3 regions of the Levilactobacillus sp. FUA 3915 genome follow, and region 3 is predicted to be linked to each of the others. Evidence: predicted binding sites of a transcription regulator. Region 3 holds the regulator's gene; each other region holds the start of a gene.

Region 1 (4,403 bases), 150 kb from region 3:
CCGGCCGCCCAGATCCGTGACGAAGCCCAAGATGTACTTGGACGCCGCCGAGACCGTATCACTGGGATTCAAATCGTGGGTGACTACGACGACTGGTTCCTTCAGCAACGCCAAATTAGGCAAGGTCACGCCGAGTAAATGGGCCGTCACCCGTTTGACCACATCATGAACGTCAGACGTCCGTTCTTTGATCAGCGTATTATCCGTCGCCAGAAAGCTCTGGGCAAAGTCGTTCATCACGGTTGCGAACGCGACTTCTGCGTTGAGGTGTTCGACTTTAATCTTGGTTTCCGTCGCCGCAATCACTTCCGGGTCTTGGAGCATCTCCCTATGCGCACTAAAAACCTGGGCGCCATCAGCGCCCAGGCTTTTAGTTGCACGCGTTTCAATCGTCTCGACTTCTGAGACGGCTGCTTCAAGGGCCTGATGGAATCGATTTAATTCGTAATCAAGATTAGTGATTGTCCGCTTTTTAACGGTGAGATCTGGCTCAACGAACCGGTAGACCCGGCCGCAAGCCACCCCATCACTGGCGGCAATTCCCTTGAGCATCGCTCTCATTAGTCAGATAAACCCTCTTTTTTCAACGTTTCAGCCACTGCGTTCATGGCATCGGCTTCGTCGTCACCGTCAGTCGTGATGGTGATGCTGGCGTTTTGGCCAACACCTAAGGACATAACGCCCATGATGGACTTCAAGTTAACGGACTTGTCTTGGTACTGCAAGCTAACTTCAGAGTTGAACTTGCTAGCAGCCTGAACTAATAAAGTTGCGGGACGTGCGTGGATACCAGTTTCTGCAGTGACACGAAATTCGCGTTTTTCCATAATTGATCGATCTCCTTTAAGCTTAGGTTGATTTCTTTCCAAACACGACTCACCCTGACCTTGCGCATTGGCCAAACAACCATTTTGTGAGTCACGCCTACCTACTAAGAATATCAATCTAGCAGGCAAATTACAAGCATTCATGAACCGCTTACATCAAATAATCACTATTCGTCGTCTTTTTTGCCACCATCATCGTAACGGTAGATTAATTTGCCACCCTTGTGGGCCTGGCCAATCACCCGCTTCCGGGTTTCAAAGGCCATGAAGGCTTTTTGAAAGGCGGGAAATTCTTCGGGGGTGACTTCAAATTCGTCTAGTTCCTGATCTTTTAGTTGGTTCATTAGCGCGGTAAAATCTTTTGCCAAAAGTTTTTTCCTCCTTAACAACAGTTCGCTTACATTGAATCATCTATGAAATACAGTGGTTGCATGCCGCCACCGGCTGCCAGGAATTCCACCTGCTGTGGGGCCCGGTTCCAGCCTGAGAGGCGGTCTTCCACCTCGCTTTGAAGCCACGAAGACCACGTGTCTTCAAAGTCGTCCCATGCTGTAAACGACCAAAGAACGGTCGTTAACACCATCGACACAGCTGGCTCCATCCCTGGGTCCTGCGGCTAAGTTGGTCCACTCATGAAACAGTACACCAAATCTTCGCTCAGTGTTAACCACGAGACAATACTTTCTGGGACGAATTCCAGTATAACCGTGGTCGTTGCACCAGACAACGTTGGTCACCTTGCCAAAAGATTGGTCAACTTGGCCTGTCTCTGGTCACTTATGCTTCAGTGTGCTGACCGTTCCCGGCGGCGGGTTCAAGCTGCCCTGCTGTGGGGCCCGGTTCCAGCCTGGAAAGCGGTCTTCCACCTCGCTTTGAAGCCACGAAAACCACGTGTCTTCAAAGTCGTCCCATGCTCTAAACTGAGAAGTTCACTCAGTTAAGACCATCGACACAGCTGGTCAACTTGACCCGCCTCTGGTCACTCACGTTGAAACATTACCTCAATCATGGCTAACCTTTTACAATCACCACGATAGGTTTGCTTCAACTATTGTGACAGATACTTAGGATATTTCAACACTTTAGTTCTGTATTGACATGCAGTAAGTAAATTATCGCGCATCTCTAATTTAGAATCAAACAAACCGTCGCCCCTCCTATAATAGTTCAACGGCCATTGAGCAATGGAACTAACGGCTTACCACAAAACACTTAGCCACCTTCTTTAGCTTGTGCATCTTAGTAACTAGCCAGTAACGCATGACACTCTCCCAACTAACTTGCTCCATGGCTGCGTATACATAGAACATCGTAACCACCACCGGCAGTAAAATTTTGTGCTCAATGTCAGTGACCAGAGGTGAGCCAAGCCAGGCAGCTGTGTCGGTGTTCTTGGTTGGGTGCATTTCCCGACCTAGAACACCGGGCTCATAGGCGAGGCGGAAGACCGCCCCTCAGGCTGGATATTCCCCACAACAGACTGGCTTGAGCTCACCGCCGGGAATGTACATATACCCACCGACCATTAACTTTGGTACACCCTGTCAGTGACCAGAGGCGAATCAAGGTGCCCGGCTGTGTCGATGGCCTTGGCTGAGGTCCTTTCTCAGCCTAGCCCATGGGGCAACCTTTGAGACCGCCCTATGGCTCAAAGTTGAGGTGGAAGCCCGCCCTTCGGCTGTAACCGACCCCATAGCCGGGCACCTTGAATTCGCCGCCGGGAACGAAAAGCCAGCACCAAATTTCACCACGGTTTGGGAAAAATAGGAAAAATCAGGAGTCGATTTTAGCATTCTACTACCGAGAGTGCTAAAATAAAATTGTTCGCTGGAAATGCCACCGCTACCGCTGATTTTGTCGCGAAACAAATTACTTGCACGGCAGGTCGAACGCGGTATAATGTGGTCAATGGTCAAGAAAGGTCAAAACTTTTCTCACACAGACCTGCGTGGGTTTCCCACGAGAATTCCAGGCAAGAAAGGAGACGACAAGATGCTATGTCAAAATTGCCACCGCAATGAAGCAACGATTCACCTTTACATGAGTGTAAATGGGCAGCGGCAACAAGTTGACCTATGCCAAAATTGTTATCAACTGCTGAAGCAGCAACAAAACGATTCTGGAAATGGAGGTGGCCGTATGGCACAAGATCCATTCGGCTTTGGTAACCTGGATGATATTTTCCGGGCAATGCAAGGCGGCAACAACGACCAAGCTGACTACCGGCAATCCGGTGCGCAGCAACCTGGTCAACCAACCCAACCTGCTGGTAACCAAGGAAACGGCAATGGCCTACTCAGTCAGTATGGCCTGAACCTGACCAAACTAGCTAAGGATGGCAAGGTTGACCCCGTTATTGGGCGTGACAAAGAGACGGCTCAAGTCATCGAAATTCTCAATCGCCGGACCAAGAACAACCCCGTTTTAATTGGGGAAGCCGGTGTTGGGAAGACGGCCGTCATTGAAGGCCTTGCGGAACGGATTGTTGAAGGCAACGTTCCCCAAAAATTAGCCAACAAACAAATTATTCGATTGGACGTGGTTTCCCTGGTTCAAGGAACTGGGATCCGGGGCCAATTTGAACAACGGATGCAACAATTGATGAAGGAAGTTCAGAGTAATCCGGACATCATCCTCTTTATTGACGAAATCCATGAAATCATGGGTGCCGGCAATGCTGAGGGTGGCATGGACGCTGGTAACGTGTTGAAGCCAGCCTTAGCTCGGGGTGACTTCCAACTCATCGGGGCCACGACTTTAAATGAATACAGAGATATTGAAAAGGACCAAGCCCTCGCCCGCCGGTTCCAACCCGTTACGGTTGACGAGCCGAGTGCCGATGAAGCCGTCAAGATTTTACAAGGCATCCAAAAGAAGTACGAAGATTACCACCACGTACACTACACGGACGACGCCATTGAGGCTGCCGTTCGCCTGTCTGACCGTTACATCCAAGACCGGTTCTTACCGGACAAGGCCATTGACCTATTGGATGAAGCCGGTTCACGGAAGAACTTAACGATCAACGTGGCTGATCCTAAGGCAATTGATGAAAAAATCAAGAGTTCCGAGGAACAGAAGCAGGCTGCCTTGAAGCAGGAAGACTACGAAAAGGCCGCCTACTACCGTGATCAAGTCACGAAGTTAGAGAAGTCCAAGGAAAACGCCAAGACCGCTGATCAAAATCAGTCGGCCACGGTTACCGTCAAGGACATGCAGGACATCGTCGAAGAGAAGACGTCCATCCCCGTGGGTGAGTTAGCAGCCAAGGAACAACATCAACTGCAAAGCCTCTCCCCTGATTTGGAAAAGCACGTCATTGGTCAAAACGAAGCCGTCGACAAGGTTGCGCGGGCTATCCGCCGGAACCGTATCGGGTTGAACGGCACGGGCCGGCCAATCGGGTCCTTCCTCTTCGTTGGTCCGACTGGTGTTGGAAAGACGGAATTAGCTAAGCAATTAGCTAACGAACTCTTCGGCTCCCAGGAGGCCATGATTCGCTTCGACATGTCTGAGTACATGGAACCACATTCCATTTCGAAATTGATCGGGTCCCCACCTGGCTATGTCGGCTAT
Region 2 (4,403 bases), 1.1 Mb from region 3:
CATTGATTACCAACGTTGGGATGAAATGTCTCAACCCGTTCGGCATGATTTTCAGGGACTCCGTGATCAGGGGTGCCGGGTCATTTCGACCGACTTTTTACAATTACGCGATAACGGGGCGTTCCACAACGGGCAAGAGGTCGTTCATGAGCTCTTGAACCTGAGTGGGCAACCGCGCTATCGAATGAAACGGAGGCCTTAACGGTGTCATATGCCAGTGAAGTCAAGAAAGAATTAACCACCCTGGAGGTCCACCGAGACAACGCTAAAGCCGAATTGGTCGCGTTGATCCGGATGAACGGTGCTTTAGGGCTCGCGAACCACCACTTTGTCTTGAACGTCCAAACGGAAAATCCAGCGATTGCCCGGCGGATGTACCAGCTGCTCAAACAGTTCTATGATTTGGAAAGTGAACTGTTGGTCCGGCGCAAGATGAAATTAAAGAAAAATAACCTGTACATCGTGCGGGTCAAGACCGGCGTCACGGAAGTCTTATCCGACCTAGGGATTTTCGACGGCATGCAATTGCTAGAGTCCGTGCCCGATGACATTTTAAACGATGACATGCGGGTGCGGTCATACCTCCGCGGGGCCTTCCTCGCCGGTGGTTCCGTCAATAATCCCGAGACCAGCCGTTATCATTTGGAAATCTACTCACTATACGAGGAACATAACCAGATGATTGCGGAGATGATGAACCGTTACGACCTCAATGCGCGGACCATCGTGCGGCGGAGTGGGTACATCACCTACCTGAAGGGTGCCGAAAAGATTGCCGACTTCCTGTCACTGATTGGCGCCACGACGGCCATGCTACGGTTCGAAGATGTCCGGATCATGCGGGACATGCGTAACTCGGTCAATCGCTTGGTCAACTGCGAGAACGCCAACATGGATAAGGTGGCCAACGCCTCGACTCGTCAACTCGATAACATTCAGTTCATTGATGCGACGGTCGGCTTGGGCCAACTGCCCATCAAGCTGCGGGAAGTTGCTGAAGCACGGATGGCGCACCAGGAAGTTAGCTTGAAGGAGCTAGGCGACCTGGTACCCGGCGGTCCGATTTCCAAATCAGGTATCAATCACCGGTTGCGTAAAATTAATGATTATGCCAAACAGCTGCGCGAAGAAGCGACGGCTTAGGCAGTAGTGAAGAGTCCAGGACTATTTCCGGGCTCTTTTTTTCTGGCCAATTTTACGCTGAAAAAATGAGCGCAAAAAAATAGCACCGGCCCGAGGGCCAGTACTATCTATCGTTAAAACAAGTTTACTTCTTTTGTTCACTACTATTCGTCATGATGTGGTCGATTAAACCATAATCAACGGCTTCTTGGGCACTCAAGTAGTTGTCCCGTTCAGTATCTTGGTTCAGACGTTCAACGGGTTGACCAGAGTTGTCAGCCAAAATCTTGTTGATCAATTGACGCGTCTTCAAGATTTCGCGAGCAGCAATTTCAATTTCAGTTTGTTGGCCTTGGGCACCACCGGATGGTTGGTGAATCATCACTTGGGCGTGAGGCAAAGCAAACCGCTTGCCCTTAGTCCCGGATGAAGCCAAGACACTGGCCATGGAAGCTGCCATCCCCAACGTAATCGTTTGCACGTCGGATTGGATGAAGTTCATGGTATCGTAAATGGCTAAGCCGGAAGAAACGACCCCACCTGGTGAGTTGATGTAAAGTGAAATGTCCTTAGTGGAGTCTTGGGCATCCAAGAAGAGCAACTGCGCAATGATGGCGTTTGCCATGTCATCTTCGATTGGACCAGACAACATAATGATCCGGTCTTTTAAGAGTCGTGAATAGATATCATAGGCCCGTTCGCCACGGGATGATTGTTCGATAACTGTTGGTACTAAATTCATGACAAGATAGCCTCCCTTATTAACAATTAAATGGCTAGCGTTTTGCTAACATGTTGTTAGTGTACCGCTATGGTCAGAGTAGGTCAAACGAAAAGACTCGCTGATGAACCCTGAACCTTTTGACTAAAACTATCATAACAGAGTTTGGCCAAACGTCACGTATTCTGTCAGTCAATCGGTAGAGTGCTAATGCCATCAAGCGTGAGTATTCAGTCAGTTGTGACCACTTGCGCCGGTTAAATAACCAGTTGCGACCAGTCTATTTATTTTTCAATTGGGATATGTTTTACTAAGAACAACGAAAGGGGGTGGCAGATTGAAAATTCACGTGGAAATCGACGACACGGTAAGCGAACCCGAGGTGACGATTCGTGCGGCGGCTAATACCGATCTCAGCCAAGTGATGGCGGCACTCAACACCGTCGGCACCACGCCCAAGCGGTTGACGCTGCGGCAACGTGGGCAGAACGTGCAAGTGGCCGTAGCGGACATTCTTTTCTTAGAGGCGGCAGATCACCAGGTCATGGTCCATACGGCCGATGCGGTCTTCGTGACCCGGCAACCGCTGTATGAGTTGGCCGAAAGCCTACCGGTGACTTTCCAACGAATTTCCAAATCAGCCATCCTCAATCGCAACCAAATCTTGTCGCTGACCAAGTCGGTGACCGGAAATTTGGTACGATTTCAACAGTCGCATAAACAAATTTACGTGTCGCGCCGGTATTACAAGGCGTTGAAGGACGCATTAGAGGAAAAGGGGTAAGTGCTATGCATCGAAATTGGTTTTGGGGTGTGTTCCTAGTGTTAGCCGCGGGCATCTTAGTGACGAGCCGAATGGGAATCTTCACCTATCAAATTGGGTTCTGGACATTGTTAGTGGCGGTCTTCTTAGTGGCTGCGTTCGTGGAAAGTTTGGTACATTTAACGGTGGGAGGGATGGTCTTCTCGCTAGCGTTCCTGGCGATTATCTTTGCCAAACCGTTGGGTATCGCGGCGTTAGCGCCCTGGACGATTCTCGGGGCCGCCATCTTGCTGACAGCCGGGTTGTCCCTGATCATCAAGCCACGGTGGCGGTGGCACCATCATGGCCCGCGCGTCATCGTCAATGGTCAGGACTGGCATCATCGGGGACAAGATTGGACGGAGGAAGATGTTCAGGACGTGGATGATCCCGAACTGACCGTAGACGTCAACATGAGTAGTAGTATTCGGTACCTGCAGTCACAGGATTTCAAACGGGCGATCATCAAGGTGTCCATGGGCAACGCCAAGGTTTATTTTGACAACGTGAAGGTCAATGACGCGGGTGCGGATATCTACGTGGATGACTCGTTTGGGGGCGTCGAACTCTACCTCCCCAAGACGTGGAACGTTAAAAATGATATGAATACTAGCTTTGGCGCAATCGAGGAAAAAGGTTTCCAAGAGATTGATCCGAATGCGCCGGAAGTCCGGGTTCACGGGAATATTTCCTTCGGTGGCATGACCATCATTTATGTCTAAGTAAAAATTTTGCGACGGCCCCTTGAATTTATATGCAGTATCAGGTATAGTAATTAAGTACTCAAAAATACTGATGCTGTTATGCGCCCGTAGTGTAATGGATCGCACGTAAGATTCCGGTTCTTGAAATGGGGGTTCGATTCCCTCCGGGCGCATCAGTTGGTCGTAACCCTTGTGGTTGCGGCCTTTTTTGTTTAAACAAGCGGATTAAGTTGGGGTATTTGTGGACAAATGTACACCAGAATGTAACCATAGATGGATATTTTTTTGTCTAGCAGGCCCTTCGCAAGTCTAAATAACGACAGGAAAAAAGCCCAGGATTTAATCCCAGGCTCTGAATATAACCTTAAGTTAGCGACGAATCTGATCCCAACGTTTCCGCAGGGGCAGGGCAATCAATGGCGCCACAAGCACATCTAATAGTAATTCTGGGACGCCGTTAGTGAGCAACGAAATCATTAAGACGTAGCCTAAGGTTTGGTTGCCTTGAGCGCCGAACGCGGTGGCCACGGCGGGTGTTTGGTAGAAGATGAAGACCAATCCCAAGACTAGCAACGTGTTGACCAGCGCCGCACAGCCGGCAGCGACCTGCATGGATCGGCGTTGGGACCAGTGACGCTTGAGTCCCCAAGCATACAGGCCACCCGCCACCAGTCCCATCAATAGGCGGGGCAGAATAGAAATAAAGGGGTTGGTAAAGATCAATGGAGCTACCGGACTGGACGGCCAGGTGAAGGCCCGAATGAACGTGATCAGTCCCCAGAAACCACCAATGGCCATACCATCCTTCGGTCCTAAGGCGGTGCCGGCGACGATGACGGTTAACCCAATCAACGTCATACTGAAGGGCCCAAAGGGGATGTAGCCCAAAAATGGAATGATATTTTGTAGTAAAACAATCGCCATGAGGAGCGCGTCCACCACCAGGCGGAAAGTCTTATGTCGCGTCATTTACCGAAACCTCCACGTAAGTTAATGCCGTTATTATAGCATGATTTTTCACGAAAACAGTCAAACTGACTTGTATTTTTATCCA
Region 3 (4,403 bases):
GGCCGTGCCCCGTACTCAGGATCGAAGCCCGCCTTAGCCACGGCATCAATCGCCGCTGGCGTAATCTTCAGCTTGATATCTTGTTCAGCCACCCGGTCCACGATGTGCTTAGCCATCAGCTTCACAATTTCGTGGAGTTCTGGCTTCCGCAGTGAGTGGAAGATGACCGTTTCATCGATTCGGTTCAAGAATTCTGGACGGAATGACTGCTTCAGGGTTGCCCGGATGGTATCGGACATTGCCTTGTAGCTGTTGGCCATGTCTTCGGCCCCGAACCCAACGGTCTTTTCATCCCGCAGCTTCGTGGCTCCCAGGTTAGACGTCATGATCAAAATCGTGTTTCGGAAATCAACCTTACGTCCCTTAGAGTCGGTCAGGTACCCATCGTCTAAGACTTGCAGCAAAATGTTGAAGACATCCGGATGGGCCTTTTCAACTTCATCAAAGAGGACGACTGAGTAAGGCTTTTGCCGAACTTTTTCAGTCAGCTGGCCACCTTCGTCGTAGCCCACGTAACCTGGCGCCGACCCAATCAAACGACTGGTTGAGTATTTTTCCATGTACTCACTCATGTCGACCCGGATCATGTTGTCTTCAGAACCGAACATGGCTTCAGCCAAGGCCTTCGCCAATTCGGTCTTCCCGACCCCGGTTGGGCCAAGGAACATGAAGGACCCAATTGGACGGTTCGGATCTTTCAATCCGGAACGTGCCCGCCGGATGGCCCGAGACACAGCAGAAACGGCTTCCTCTTGACCAATAACCCGGTTATGCAAAATCTTTTCCAGGTTGACCAGTCGATCAGCGTCCGTTTGCTTCAGCTGGGTGACCGGTACGCCGGTCCACTCAGCCACAACGTCCGCCACGTCCTCACCAGTCACGTCTAGTGCGTACTGATGGGTGTCATCGTCGGTTGCGGCAGCGGCCTTCGCCTGACGCGCCTCAACCTTTTCTCGGAGCGCCATTTCTTTCTCCCGCAACTTAGCAGCGCGTTCGAAGTCTTGTTGTTCAATGGCCTTTTCCTTCTCGTCAGCCAAGTCCTTTAAGGCTTGTGCCTGCTTGGTTGCCGCCGTTGGCTTGTCCATTTGGTCAATACGCACCTTGGCTGCCGCTTCATCCATTAAATCAATGGCCTTATCAGGTAAGAACCGGTCACTGATGTAACGGGTTGATAGCTTAACGGCTTGGTCAATGGCCTCATCCGTAATATTCACGTGATGGTGGTCTTCATAACGTGGCCGTAAGCCTTGCAGAATTTCTGTGGCTTCAGCTGGCGTTGGTTCGTTGACCTGAACCGTCGCAAACCGTCGTTCAAGGGCAGCGTCGGATTCAATGTACTTTTGGTATTCGTCCAACGTGGTGGCCCCAATGGTTTGAAGTTCGCCCCGGGCCAGTGCTGGCTTCAGGATGTTCGAGGCATCAATCGCCCCTTCAGCCCCACCGGCACCAATCAGCGTGTGTAATTCATCAATAAAGAGAATCACTTGCCCATCGTTGTAAATTTCTTCGATGACCTTCTTCAGCCGATCTTCAAATTCACCACGATACTTGGTCCCAGCGACCAGTGAGCCCATGTCGAGCATCATCAGGCGCTTGTTTTGCATGTCTTCGGGAACATTTCCGGCAACGATGCGTTGGGCTAAGCCTTCAGCAATCGCCGTCTTCCCCACCCCAGGTTCGCCAATCAGAACGGGGTTGTTCTTGGTCCGTCGACTCAAAATTTGGATAACGCGTTTAACTTCCTTGTTCCGGCCAACCGTTGGGTCCATCCGGCCTTCCTTAGCCGCATCCGTTAAGTTGCGGGCTAAGGAGTCCAAAGTTGGTGTGCCGCCCTGTGGGGCCGCTGCCCCGCGACGTGAACGGGCATCGCCACGACGCTTAGGCGTGTCAGAGATGCCCAGCTTACGCAAGACAACCTTGCGGGCATCGTTCAATTCGACGTTTAAATTCGTTAAAATGCGGGATGACAAAATGGTGTCGTCACTCAGTAGGGCCAACAACAAGTGTTCCGTCCCAATCTTCGAGGCGCCCAGCCGCTTCGCTTCGTCACCGGCTAAGGCTAACATGGCCTTGGCTTTCGGTGAGTATGGCAGGTAGCTGTCTTTATCCATGTCAGCCAGCGTGCCATACCCCGTAAAGCGTTCGATCTCTTCGCGGACATCATCGTCGCCAACGGAAAATTGTTGTAAGACTTTGTTGGCGATCCCGTTTTTTTCAATGGTGAGGGCTAACAGCAAGTGTTCCGTACCGACTGCCTGGTGCTTGAAATATTTTGCTTGTTCCTGTGCCAATACAAGGACGCTCTTAGCACTCGGTGTAAATAGGTTATCCATTGCAACTCCTCACTTTCTTAACTCTCGTAACGTAGGTGATTTAAAATTGAAATCAGAATCTGGGCGCGGACACGTTCATTCAGAGCCCGGTCACCCGTATTGACGGCATCCTTATCGATTGCTGCCAGGATGATATTAGCCTCTTGCCGATTAATCGACCCAGCCTCAAATAGGCTTCGGACCACCGATAGGCCATCGTGGCGGGTAATATGGTCCCCCACCGCGCTCACTAGCGAATCGATGAAATCTAGGTTGTCGAGCAACTTGACCTTTTCAATGCGAATATAACCACCGCCACCGCGTTTACTCTGAACGACGTAGCCGTCCTGAATCGTAAAGCGGGTCTTGATTACATAGTTGATCTGCGATGGCACGACATTAAACTGGTCGGCAATTTCCGCACGCCGGATTTCCACCTGCTGAGACTCAGCCAAAATCTGCTTCAGGTAAGACTCAATAATATCTGAAATATTTTGATTCTCCATTATCGTCCCCCCTTCAGTGCAGTTCTTCTGACTAATGTTGACTAATATTATACGAACTTTCCATGAAAATGCAAAGGATTAGACCGCATTTCACCGAGAAGTTCTGGAAGATAAGCATAACAAAAAAACGGCCGACTTCCAAACAATTAGTAAGGAAGTGACCGTTTCATTTTTCGTATGTAATTCGGGATAAAAAAATCGGGAAGACAAGATTTGAACTTGCGACCCCCACGTCCCGAACGTGGTGCTCTACCAAGCTGAGCTACTTCCCGAAATAGCCCGCTGACCTTGCGTCAGTTTATCGGGAAGACAGGATTCGAACCTGCGACCCCCTGGTCCCAAACCAGGTGCTCTACCAAGCTGAGCTACTTCCCGAAAAATTGCTTATGCGGTTATTCATAAGCAACAAAAATGCACCCAGTAGGAGTCGAACCTACAACCTTCTGATTCGTAGTCAGACACTCTATCCAGTTGCGCTATGGGTGCATAATGATATTAAGTTGTTGAATGCCGAGGACCGGGATCGAACCGGTACGGTCATCACTGACCGCAGGATTTTAAGTCCTGTGCGTCTGCCAATTCCGCCACCCCGGCAAAAGGGCAAAAGCGGAAGACGGGATTCGAACCCGCGACCCCCACCATGGCAAGGTGATGTTCTACCACTGAACTACTTCCGCAAATTGGCTATTTTATTTATGGTGCCATGCCGACTAGAGGATTCGAACCTCCGACCTCCTCATTACTAGTGAGATGCTCTGCCAACTGAGCTAAGTCGGCAAAATATTTTTTAAATATTTTGCAATATTTAGTTAATGCAGGTGAAGGGACTCGAACCCCCACGTCATAAGACACTAGAACCTAAATCTAGCGCGTCTGCCAGTTCCGCCACACCTGCAACGTTGGCGAACTAACCGCCAGGGACCGGAGTCCCAATGGAGGATACAGGGCTCGAACCTGTGACCCTCTGCTTGTAAGGCAGACGCTCTCCCAACTGAGCTAATCCTCCATATTTTCCGAAACAAGAACTGATGTCCTCGTTCGAAACAACTATTACAATTTACCATGTCTAGCAGATGATGTCAACAACTTTTTTAAAATATTTTGAATAAATATTCGTTGATTGAATAACTAATCGCTTGACGACAAGTAACATTGTAGCTCATTCAGAATGAAAAAGCTAGGTTTTTTTCGAAAAACTTTGAGAAGTTTATTTCTCGCAATTCCCGGTTGGCTAGCTCATCAGCGTTCCGCGTGATGGACTAATTAACCAACAAAAACTATTTTATACGAAACCCCATAACTCGTCAACTAGAAATTACAAAAATATTCAAAAATATTCAAAAAATTGTTTCTTCACTCACTCCTCATCCCCGCATTTCGCACACAAAAAGCAGGCGGACCCCCTACCCATCACGGATAAGGAACCCACCTGCTAGTGATTCAGGCTTATTTGATTTTTAAGTCCTACTTGGTGATCTTGGTAACGCCACCCATGTAAGGCACCAGGACATCAGGAATCGTCACGGAACCGTCGGCGTTTTGGTAGTTTTCCAAAATAGCGGCCACGGCCCGACCAACGGCCAAA

The links. The regulator CtsR, encoded in region 3, represses protease genes until heat stress. The targets are predictions, from matches to a motif close to TTGGTCAAAAAAGGTCAAANA.
Region 1: the regulator CtsR is predicted to act here: its motif matches at 2,736-2,756, upstream of ACEPST_RS10680 (ATP-dependent Clp protease ATP-binding subunit).
Region 2: the regulator CtsR is predicted to act here: its motif matches at 1,934-1,954, upstream of clpP (ATP-dependent Clp endopeptidase proteolytic subunit ClpP).

What each region holds. Positions count from the first base shown of each region.
Region 1 covers NZ_CP168704.1:2,308,175-2,312,577, reverse strand. Annotated here, with positions in the region: gene ptsP (phosphoenolpyruvate--protein phosphotransferase) at 1-561, opposite strand, end outside; gene ACEPST_RS10695 (phosphocarrier protein HPr) at 561-827, opposite strand; gene ACEPST_RS10690 (hypothetical protein) at 995-1,195, opposite strand; gene ACEPST_RS10685 (hypothetical protein) at 1,225-1,416, opposite strand; gene ACEPST_RS10680 (ATP-dependent Clp protease ATP-binding subunit) at 2,820-4,403, shown strand, end outside.
Region 2 covers NZ_CP168704.1:259,528-263,930, reverse strand. Annotated here, with positions in the region: gene ACEPST_RS01670 (gluconeogenesis factor YvcK family protein) at 1-202, shown strand, start outside; gene whiA (DNA-binding protein WhiA) at 205-1,143, shown strand; gene clpP (ATP-dependent Clp endopeptidase proteolytic subunit ClpP) at 1,268-1,864, opposite strand; gene ACEPST_RS01655 (LytTR family DNA-binding domain-containing protein) at 2,181-2,627, shown strand; gene ACEPST_RS01650 (LiaF transmembrane domain-containing protein) at 2,633-3,367, shown strand; tRNA gene ACEPST_RS01645 (tRNA-Arg) at 3,451-3,522, shown strand; gene ACEPST_RS01640 (ECF transporter S component) at 3,719-4,318, opposite strand.
Region 3 covers NZ_CP168704.1:2,162,734-2,167,136, reverse strand. Annotated here, with positions in the region: gene ACEPST_RS10040 (ATP-dependent Clp protease ATP-binding subunit) at 1-2,333, opposite strand, end outside; gene ACEPST_RS10035 (CtsR family transcriptional regulator) at 2,351-2,818, opposite strand; tRNA gene ACEPST_RS10030 (tRNA-Pro) at 3,017-3,090, opposite strand; tRNA gene ACEPST_RS10025 (tRNA-Pro) at 3,120-3,193, opposite strand; tRNA gene ACEPST_RS10020 (tRNA-Arg) at 3,231-3,304, opposite strand; tRNA gene ACEPST_RS10015 (tRNA-Leu) at 3,327-3,412, opposite strand; tRNA gene ACEPST_RS10010 (tRNA-Gly) at 3,424-3,495, opposite strand; tRNA gene ACEPST_RS10005 (tRNA-Thr) at 3,523-3,595, opposite strand; tRNA gene ACEPST_RS10000 (tRNA-Leu) at 3,632-3,713, opposite strand; tRNA gene ACEPST_RS09995 (tRNA-Val) at 3,752-3,824, opposite strand; gene serS (serine--tRNA ligase) at 4,283-4,403, opposite strand, start outside.